2 linked regions of the Pseudolabrys taiwanensis genome follow. The protein of the gene in region 1 binds, or shares a complex with, the protein of each later gene. Links are inferred from orthologs where the notes say so. Each region holds a gene or a part of one and is shown in the gene's direction. Other genes may lie near its edges.

Region 1 (6,988 bases):
ACGGTCGTGACACGTGCATCGTTCTCCCCCCGAAACTTTTTTCCAGGCTTGTCGCGTGATTCAGCGATAGCGAGTCACGACGGCCCGTTTCCGTCAGCTTGTCACAGCCTGGCCGCAATACAAGCGTCAAAGCGGCGCAGGACAACGTCCGCGCGCGGTGTCGCGTTATTGCAATGAATGCTGCGTTCGACGTCAGGCGCGGGGCGGGCGGCGGCGCTCGTGAAACCAGGCGCGATATTTTGTCATCTTCGCGCGCTGTGCCTGCGGTGCGTGCTTGCGGCAGGTTGCGGCTTCGTCGCTGCCCGGCGCGGCGCCCCAACGCAGCTCGACGCAATCGTTGGGGTTGTAGGCCATCTCCAGCTCGGACATGCGGCCGATGACGTCCTTGAGCGACAGCGTCCAGGTCGAGCCGTCGGTGCGCGGATAGGTGAACGTTCGCGTCGCCAGTTCGCTGGCGAGCATGCGTTGCAGATCTTCCTTCACGTCGGCCGCGCTTTTGCCGGCCGGCATGGCATAGCGTCCGGGACGGCGGGCCACGCGATCCGGGAAGCCGCGCACGACGTCGATGGCGATCAACAGGCGCAGATCGCGTGACGGCGTCGAGAAGTCTTCCCACGCGCCCATGGTCTCGAAGATAGTCGCGCCGTCCGGCATCGCGGCTTCGCCTTTGCCGCTGTTCAGGAACTTGCGGCCGTTCTCGACCGACTGCACCCGCACCTTCACCTGCTCCTCGAGCGAGTCGATGGCGTCCTTCATCGCCGCCGCGGGATCGAGCGGCTCGGGCGACATCACGTCGTCCATCTTGTCGTAGAAGGCCTCGACGCCGAGCTTGGCCTGTTCGAGCGAGAAGTCGCCGTATTGCGGGCTCTTGGCGATCTCGTTGTTGGTCAATCGCCGCAGGCCGCCGTTCGCTTCGCGCGCCACGGGCCGGAAGCGTTTGAAGCCGGGGCCGCCCAGCGCCGGATCGACGGCATAGAGGAAGTTGCCGCGCCAATAGCGTTTGCGGGCGACGGTGCCGTCCGGCTGACCGTCGACGGCGAAGATGATGCCGGCGGCGCCGTTGGCCTCTGGCACGCGGCGCACGATCATCAGCACGTGTCCATACGGATCGGCGTAGATCACGCCCGGCCGCAACGTGTCCTGGCTGAGCGCAACGGGATAGTAATCGGTGTTGTCGGAGTTGAGCGCCGTGCGTGCGGTGCCGGAATGGACCGTGTCCGCCACCGTGCGCATGAACTGTCCGAACGCGGCGGTAAGACCGGCGCGCCGCGCGGGCGCCGTCGCGGCGCCATCGTCGTCGGCCGAGGCGCGCGCGCTCTCCGCCGTCTGCGTGCTCGACCACTGGAAGCACTGCGGCGCCTTGCCGCCGCCGCCGCGGTTGCACTTCGAGAAGCCGAACGGCAGGCCCATCTTGAAGGCGAAGTAAGCGCGCAGGAAATAGGGCAGGTCGGCGCAGTCCGGCCGCAGCACCATCTTCATCTCGTCTTCGCCAAGCCCGAGATAGTTGAACAGCACATTGCGCGAGCGGTCGCGCAGCACCTCGTGCAGCGCCGCCCATGACGGCGTCGCGTCGAGCGGATCGTCGAACAGCTTTTCGATCCAGGCCGAGAACAGGTTCTCGGTCGCGCGCGTCCAAGCATGACGCACCGGCCAGACGCTGCCGGCGGTGGCGCCGGGGCCGGCGGGCCGCTCGGCGCGCACGGTGATCTCGCGGGTGATGGTGCCGCACTCGGACGATGTGAGCGTTGCGTGCCAGGTGCCGGCGGCGGGCGCGGCAACATCGGCGTACCACGCATAGGGCGGACCGTCGCTGCGCTTGCGCGACGTCGCCGCGACTCTGCCGTCCGGGGCGACCAGCGACAGTTCGCCCTTGAGCGGCTTCTCCGCCGCCATGATCACGCGCAGCGGCGCGCCTTTCCACGGCGACAGCGGCGCGGGCAGCATGGCCACCAGATCGTTGCAGGCATTGCCGGCCGATTGCGCGCGCGCGGTATTCGGCGCGGCAAGACAGGCGAGCAGCGCGCCTGTCGTCAGCAGCGATGCGGTCCGGGCGGAGGCGAAGCGGCGTAGGTGCGGCACGAAAGTTCCCCCGATCTTGCGGCTGTGGTCCCGACTATGGCGCAGTCGGAATCGCCGCACAATGCGCGCACCGCGCCTCAGCGCAATTGCAGCAGCACGAACCACTTCTGGTCGTTGAGCGCGCAGTTTTCCGGTGCCGCGCCGGGTTCCGCCAGCGTCCAGGCGCCGGCGCCGCCGCAGCGGCCGCTTTGCACCGGCGAGAGCTTCATGTCGCGCGTCAGGTTCATCTTGCGCGCGGTCACCGCGTTCAGGACGTTGCCGCCGATCGTGTAGATCTTGCGCGCCGGCGCATCGATGCGCGCCACCACTTCGCAATGCGTCCGCTGCAGCGTGCGCGCGCCGGCGGCGACCTCCTGCCGGATGCGTTCGCGCACCGCCGCGGCGCTCAGCTTCGCCAGCGACGGCTCGCGCTCAAGGCAGATCATGTCGCCGACGCGCGGCCGCGTCGTCGCCAGCGGGCAGGCGCGGTAGATGCGCGCGTCCGTCTTGTGCGCGACTTCGGCGGCGCTGGTCGCGAACGCGTCGTCGATGTAGACGCGGTGCGCGTTCGAAAAGGCAAAGCCGGTCGCGGTCGCGCCCGCCTGCCGCATGACATAGCTGATGAATGCCGCCGACCACGGCGTGTCGACGATCGCCGCGCGGATGATCGCCTCGCGCATCGCCTCGCGTTGCGCTGGATCGGCGATGCCGTCGGCCGCTTTCAGCAGCGGCCCGATGTCGACGCGCAGGCGCTCGGCGATCTGCGCGGCGTCCTGCGAGTCCGCGGCGCCGCGATAGCCGCGCACTTCGAGCTCGTCGCCGAGGCCGCCGGCGGCGACGCCGTAGAGCGCACGCCAATAGGCCAGCACGCGCCACCAGCCGAGACTGTCGAGGCGTGCCTCGCGGCCGTTGGCGCGATCTTCGCGGCGGCTCTCGGCTTCGGTCAGACCAAAATGGATGAGGCGGCCGCCGGCATCGATGCGATGGCCGCCAAAGGCGTCGAATTCGGCGCGGGCTGCTTGCGCGATGCGCTGCCCCAGCGCGCCGGAGGGCGTCGCCGCGGTCGCGGTGCACGTCGCCTGCACGGCCGGCCAGAACGGTAAGTCCTCGGCATGCGCGGCGGCGGCGAAGCCGATGGCCACGGCAACAAGGCAGGCAGTGGCGCGCATGAACTCCTCAAGGCTCCGGAGACGTCGGCGTGACATGCCACATCGCGCGCGCGCACCCAAGGCGGGATGGGCGCCGGTCCGGTGGTGTTGCGTCGTCCTCGCATTCTCGGTGTGACGGCTCCCAATGAATGCCTCGATGCGCTTCGCCAACGCCTCTCGGACGGCGTCGATGTCTTCGGCGATGTCGTCTCCGGCCGGCCGCGCTTTTGCGCGGACTTGACGCGGGCCATATATTTCGATATTCGTTGAAATATGGAAAAGACGGACGCTGTCGCGGCCTTGAGCGCCTTGGCGCAGGAAAACCGGCTCGATGTGTTCCGCCTGCTGGTGCAGGCGGGGCCCGAGGGCCTGCCCGCCGGCAAGGTCGCCGAAGCGCTCGACCTCGCACCGAACACGCTCACCTTCCACTTCGATCGCCTGCGCCAAGCCGGCCTCGTCACCGTGCGGCGTGAGGGCCGTTCGATGATTTATGCGGCGCGCTTCGAGACGATGAACGGGCTGCTCGGCTTTCTCACCGACAACTGCTGCCAGGGCGATGTCGCCGCCTGCGCGCCCGTGTTTTGCAAGCCCTCGACGCCGCGCCGCGCGAAGGCGCCGAAAGAATCCGTGTGACGACAACCATCAACGCTTGAGCTGAACCATGGCTGACAAACTGTACAACGTCCTGTTTCTCTGCACCGGCAATTCGGCTCGCTCGATCATCGCCGAGGCCATTTTGAACAAGCTCGGCGGCGTGAAATTCCACGCTTACAGCGCCGGCAGTCAGCCCAAGGGCGCGGTCAATCCGCACACGATCGCGCTGCTCAAAGGCCTCGGCCACGACACGTCAGGCTTGCGCTCGAAATCATGGACCGAGTTCGCGCAGACCGGCGCGCCGCCGCTCGATTTCGTCTTCACCGTTTGCGACAACGCCGCGGGCGAGTCGTGCCCGGTCTGGCCCGGCCAGCCGATGACGGCGCATTGGGGCATTCCCGATCCCGCCGAAGCGACCGGCAGCGACGCGGAAATCGCCGTCGCGTTCCAGGATGCGTATCGCATGCTGCTGCGCCGCATCGAAATCTTCCTGGCGCTGCCCATCGCCAAGCTCGACCGGATGACATTGCGCGCGCGCCTGCGCGAGATCGGCCAGATCGAAGGCGCAACCTCACCGCGCCCGAACGTCGCGTAATCCGTCATGAGCACCTTCGAACGTTATCTGTCGCTGTGGGTCGCGCTGTGCATCGTCGCCGGCATCGCGCTCGGCCATGCCGCGCCGTCGCTGTTCGCCACGATCGCGACGGCCGAATTGGCCAAGGTCAACCTGCCGGTCGCCGTGCTGATCTGGCTCATGATCGTGCCGATGCTGCTCAAGATCGACTTCGGCGCGCTCGGGCAGGTGCGCGAGCATTGGCGCGGCGTCGGCGTGACTTTGTTCATCAACTGGGCGGTCAAGCCGTTCTCGATGGCGCTGCTCGGCACCGTCTTCGTCGCGCATGTCTTCGCGCCGCTGCTGCCGGCGGAGCAGATTCCAAGCTATATCGCGGGTCTCATCTTGCTCGCGGCCGCGCCTTGCACGGCCATGGTCTTCGTGTGGTCGAACCTGTGTGAAGGCGAGCCGCACTACACGCTGAGCCAGGTCGCGCTCAACGACATCATCATGGTGTTTCTGTTCGCGCCGCTGGTCGGCCTGCTGCTGGGCGTGGCGTCGATCACAGTACCGTGGGACACGTTGTTGTTGTCGGTCGTGCTGTACATCGTCGTGCCCGTCGCGGTGGCGCAGCTGTGGCGGCGCTATTTGCTCGCGGTCGGCCCGGAGGCGTTGAAAACGACGCTTGCCCGGCTACAACCGTTGTCGCTCGTCGCACTGCTCGCAACATTGGTTCTTCTGTTCGGCTTCCAAGGCGAACAGATTCTCGCGCAGCCGCTCGTCATCGCGCTGCTGGCCGTGCCGATCATCATTCAGGTTTATCTCAACGCCGGGCTTGCCTATTGGCTCAGCCGTCAGTTTGGCGTCGCCTGGTGCGTCGCCGCGCCCGCAGCGCTGATCGGCGCCAGCAATTTCTTCGAGCTCGCGGTGGCCGCCGCCATCAGTCTGTTCGGCTTGAACTCCGGCGCCGCTCTGGCGACAGTGGTCGGCGTTCTCGTCGAAGTGCCGGTGATGCTGTCGGTCGTGAAGATCGTGAAGGCCTCGCGCACATGGTACGAGGCCGGCAGCCAGCGCCGCGCGGCGGTGAAGTCGGAAGCGTAGTGGGTTGCGCCTTGCTCCTGACGTCGTCGTCTGGCGCGCCACAAACAGCGCGCGCGGACATCGAACGGCTCAGGCGCTCTTGCTCTCGTGTGCCTGCCGGGCTCTTGCCAAGTCGGCCTCGAGTTCTTCGTCGGTATGCGTCTCCATGAAGGCTTCGATGCGCCGCGCCAGTTCGTCGCGGAGCGCGTCGAGATCGTCGGGCAGGTCGTCGTACTCGCTGCATTGACACCGCGCATTGGCCATCGGCTGCGCCTCGCGGATCTTCTGCAACGTCTGCAAGGTCTGCGTCATCACCGCGAGCCGCCGCGCGCAGGCATCCGCTTCCGTGCGTAGGCGCGGCTCGTTGCCGAGCGCCTCGCGCGCGACTTCTTCCGCCGCGATCTCCTTCAGCAGCAGCGCTTCGATCCGCTCCGCCGCTGTCTGCTCCCCTCCCTCCACGCGTGCAGCGCGTGGCGGGGAGGGGTCGGGGGTGGGGGGCGCTTCGAGTGGGAAGGCAAGACCGTTGTCTGCGACCACGCCCGTCCGCGTCTGCAGGCTCTCCATCAGCGCTTGCGCCTCGCTGACGAGCGAGGCCTCCGGGCGACCGTGCCTGCGCTGGCTGCGCTTCACCCAGCCGTGCCGTTCCACCAGTGAACTCAAGGTGGAGATGCCGATGGAAAACTCGCGCGCGAGGCTGCGCATCGGCTGGTCGGTCTGTTCATAGCGTTGCCGCAACGCGGCGAGGAAATCCTCCGCATATCGCACCATGGCGATGCTCCGTGGGAATGATGTTTGTGGCGGAAATAAAAAACGCCCCGGCGCAGACAGCATGCGGGCCAAAGAGTGGCCCGGACGCACCGGCGGAACGTGGGTATTTATACCCAGAGCAGCGTGACGCTGTCAAGGATTATAGTCTGCAGCTGGGACAACGCGTAGGGCGGGTTAGCCGAAGGCGTAACCCGCCGGGGCATATGGTGGATTGGCGGATTACGCTTCGCTAATCCGCCCTACGAACCCATCCCTCCCTTAATACCTCCCAACAATTCGTAAACTTTTACTAATCATTTACCAAATGGTCCGAAGACTACCCCATTGGCGGCGCGGCGCGTCCGGCCCTTGGGCCTCGCGCGCCGGTTGCCGGAACGTTTTGAGGCCCGAGCCGGGCCAAGGGGTCAAGAGCCGCCCGCGATGGATGGTCGAGCGCATTCTGCTCAGGTGTCGAAAGCTAAGAGCCGCCGTGCGCCGGTGACGGTGCCGCATTGGCCGGGCGCGGGTTCGCGCTGGCCGCGGACCTTGCGCCGCTGGGGCATGACGCTGGTCAATCTGAACGTGCCGCGCGGGGCGGGTGCCTCGGCCGTCGCGCTGTTCCTGCTCGCCACCGTGTCTTACGGCGTCGTGCGCGGCGAGCACGGCGGCGATCTCGCCGCCAACGTCCAGGACGTTTGCGACGCAACGGCGAACGCCTTCGGCTTCCGCATTTCCGAGGTGGCCTTGGCCGGCGAGCACGAATTGCCCCGCCAGCGCATCCTCGACATCGCCGGCATCACGGCGAACT
Region 2 (2,724 bases), 1.4 Mb from region 1 along the record:
GGCCCCGTGGTCTGGGGCACGGCGCGATCCGACGATGTCGGTGCGATGAGCGAGGCGCGCGAGCGCGTGCGCACCGACGCGCGCGACGAATATCGGCGCCTGTTGTACGTGGCGATGACGCGCGCGGCCGAGCGGCTGATCGTGTGCGGCACGCAAGGGCGCACCAAGATTCCCGATGGCTGCTGGTACAGCCTCGTCTGCGATGCGTTGGAATTGGACTGCACGACCGAGCCTGCGGACGATGGCGACGGCGAGGTGCTGCGCTATCGCAAAGGCGAGGCGCAGCCTGCTGCGGCCCAGCCGCGCGAAGAGATGCAGCAGCCGGGTCTGACATTGGTGCCGGCATGGCTGTCGCAGGCGGCGAAACCGGAGCCGGTCGCGGTCCGTACGGTGACACCGTCGACGGTGGAAGAGGCGGTTACGCGCAAGCCCGGCGCCACCGCCGATACGCTTGCGCTAGTGCGCGGGCGGCTGACGCACCGGCTGATGCAGGCGCTGCCAGACATCCCGGCTGCGCGCCGCGCGCCGGCCGCCGCGGATTATCTGGCGCGCGCCGGCACGGAGTTGCCCGCAGGCGAGCGCGATGCGCTCGCCGCGCAAGTGATGCGGGTGCTCGAGCATCCGCGTCTGGCGGCTTTGTACGGGCCGGAAAGCCGGGCCGAAGTTCCGATCGTCGGCCGGCTCGTTCTGAACGGCGAGACGATCCAGGTAAGCGGCCAGATCGATCGTCTTGCGATCACCGAAGACACGGTTTTTATTGGCGATTTCAAAACGAATCGGCCGCCCCCGACGCGAATCGACGAGGTGCCGCGGCCTTACATCACCCAGCTCGCGCTCTATCGCGCCGTGCTGATGAAGTTATACCCGGACAAGGCCGTGCGGGCCGCGCTGATCTGGACGGAAGTGCCTGATCTGATGGAGCTTTCCACGGAGACGCTGGAAGCCGCATTGGCGCAGGTCAAGCCCGCGTGAGGGCCGCTTGACGGTAGGGGGGGCGCTCCATAGGTTTCGACTCCAATTCCTAGACGCTTTATGCGCCGCGACACACAACACGAGGTATTCCCATGGCCGTCGGCAAAGTCTCAGATGCCACCTTCGAAGCTGACGTGCTGAAGTCGGCTGAGCCGGTCGTGGTCGACTTCTGGGCCGAATGGTGCGGCCCGTGCCGCATGATCGCTCCGGCGCTGGAAGAGATCGCCGGTGCGCTCGGCGACAAGGTCAAGATCGTCAAGCTCAACGTCGACGAGAATCCGAACACCGCCGCCAAGTACGGCATCATGTCGATCCCGACACTGATGATGTTCAAGAACGGCGAGATCGCATCGCGCCAGGTCGGCGCCGCGCCGAAGCAGAAGCTGCAGCAGTGGATTTCCGGCGGCGTCTGAGGGCGTTACCGCCAAAACTTTCGAAGCGGCCGGCCGAAAGCCGGCCGTTTTGCTTTTGCAGGGTGTCGCGCTTTTTCTTCACCTCCCCTGGAGGTGGGAGGGCGAAGTGCGCAGGCGTCAAACGCCGACATGCGAACGAATTCGGCCGACACTTTCTCAACCGAAGCCGTTGTCGCGCGTTAACGAGGGTCATGACCCGCGCGCTCCGCCAACCTTTCGCTCCGATGGAAGCCTTGTCCGTGGCCGAGATCCCGGCGGGCAAGCAATGGCAGTACGAGCCGAAATGGGACGGCTTTCGTTGCCTGGTGTTTCGCGACGGCGACAAAGTCGCGCTGCAATCGAAATCCGGCCAGCCGCTCACCCGCTATTTTCCCGAGATCGTTGCCGCGGCCGCCGCGCTGAAGGCCAAGCGCTTCGTGCTCGACGGTGAGATCGTGGTGCCGCAGGGGCGCGTCTTCTCCTTCGACGATCTGCTGCAGCGCATCCATCCGGCGGCGAGCCGCGTGCGGCGTCTGGCGGAAGAGACGCCGGCGCTGCTGATCGTGTTCGATCTGCTGCTCGACGCGGACGGCGATGTGTTGACGAAGGACGTGTTGCCGGATCGCCGGGCGCGGTTGGAAGACTTCGCCAAGAAGTACTTCCGCGGGCAACGGAGCATCCGGCTATCGCCGGCGACGACGAAGCTCGCCGACGCGCGGAAATGGCTCAAGCAGGTCGGCGGCACGCTCGACGGCATTATCGCCAAGCGGCGCGATGTGCCTTACGAGAGCGGCAACCGCCATGGCATGCAGAAGATCAAGAATTTCCGTTCGGCCGACTGCGTGGTCGGCGGCTTCCGCTACAACGAAGGCAAGAAGACCGTCGGCTCGCTGCTGCTCGGACTCTATGACGACAAGGGTTTGCTCAACCATGTCGGCTTCACGTCGTCGTTGAAAAACGAAGAGAAGAAGGCCCTCACCGACAGACTGGAGAAGCTGATCGCGCCGCCGGGTTTCACCGGCGACAAGCCCGGTGGCCCGAGCCGCTGGTCCACCAAGCGCTCGTCGCAATGGCAGCCTTTGAAGCCGAAGCTGGTGGTGGAGGTTTGCTACGATCACTTCAGCGGCGGCCGTTTCCGTCATGGCACGCGGCTCGTGCGCTGGCGGCCCGACAAGGCGCCGAAGCAATGCACCATGGATCAGGTGCTGCAGAAGAAGGCGGATCTGATGAAGTTGTTGAAGTGAGGTGTCCCTCCCCTGAAAGGGGAGGGTCCGGCGCGTTAGCGCCGGGGGTGGGGTCACATCACAATCAAATGCAGCCCCCACCCGGCTCGCTTCGCTCGCCACCCTCCCCCGCGAGC

What was found. Proteins that work in one complex are often made in the same cells at the same time.
Region 2: the proteins of DW352_RS25345 (region 1) and trxA are in contact, whole or in part, in an NMR structure (PDB 2IPA), measured with the Bacillus subtilis proteins. The link is inferred for Pseudolabrys taiwanensis from one-to-one orthologs.

Annotation. Positions count from the first base shown.
Region 1 is NZ_CP031417.1:5,325,597-5,332,584, forward strand. What follows is about bases 2,698-5,631. They hold DW352_RS25345 (arsenate reductase ArsC), read left to right. Parts: upstream 2,698-3,867; coding sequence 3,868-4,395; downstream 4,396-5,631. Other genes in these bases: DW352_RS25330 (DUF2272 domain-containing protein), read right to left, coding at 2,698-3,227; DW352_RS25340 (ArsR/SmtB family transcription factor), read left to right, coding at 3,480-3,839; arsB (ACR3 family arsenite efflux transporter), read left to right, coding at 4,402-5,454; DW352_RS25355 (hypothetical protein), read right to left, coding at 5,524-5,631. Outside these bases: DW352_RS25320 (Bug family tripartite tricarboxylate transporter substrate binding protein), read right to left, coding at 1-13; DW352_RS25325 (hypothetical protein), read right to left, coding at 193-2,079; more of DW352_RS25330, read right to left, coding at 2,157-2,697; more of DW352_RS25355, read right to left, coding at 5,632-6,273; DW352_RS25360 (cell division protein FtsQ/DivIB), read left to right, coding at 6,649-6,988. UniProt on the Bacillus subtilis protein: Catalyzes the reduction of arsenate [As(V)] to arsenite [As(III)]. In vitro, can dephosphorylate para-nitrophenyl phosphate (pNPP).
Region 2 is NZ_CP031417.1:3,932,131-3,934,854, reverse strand. It holds trxA (thioredoxin), read left to right. Parts: upstream 1-1,064; coding sequence 1,065-1,385; downstream 1,386-2,724. Other genes in the region: DW352_RS18665 (ATP-dependent DNA ligase), read left to right, coding at 1,610-2,608; addA (double-strand break repair helicase AddA), read left to right, coding at 1-972. UniProt on the Bacillus subtilis protein: Participates in various redox reactions through the reversible oxidation of its active center dithiol to a disulfide and catalyzes dithiol-disulfide exchange reactions.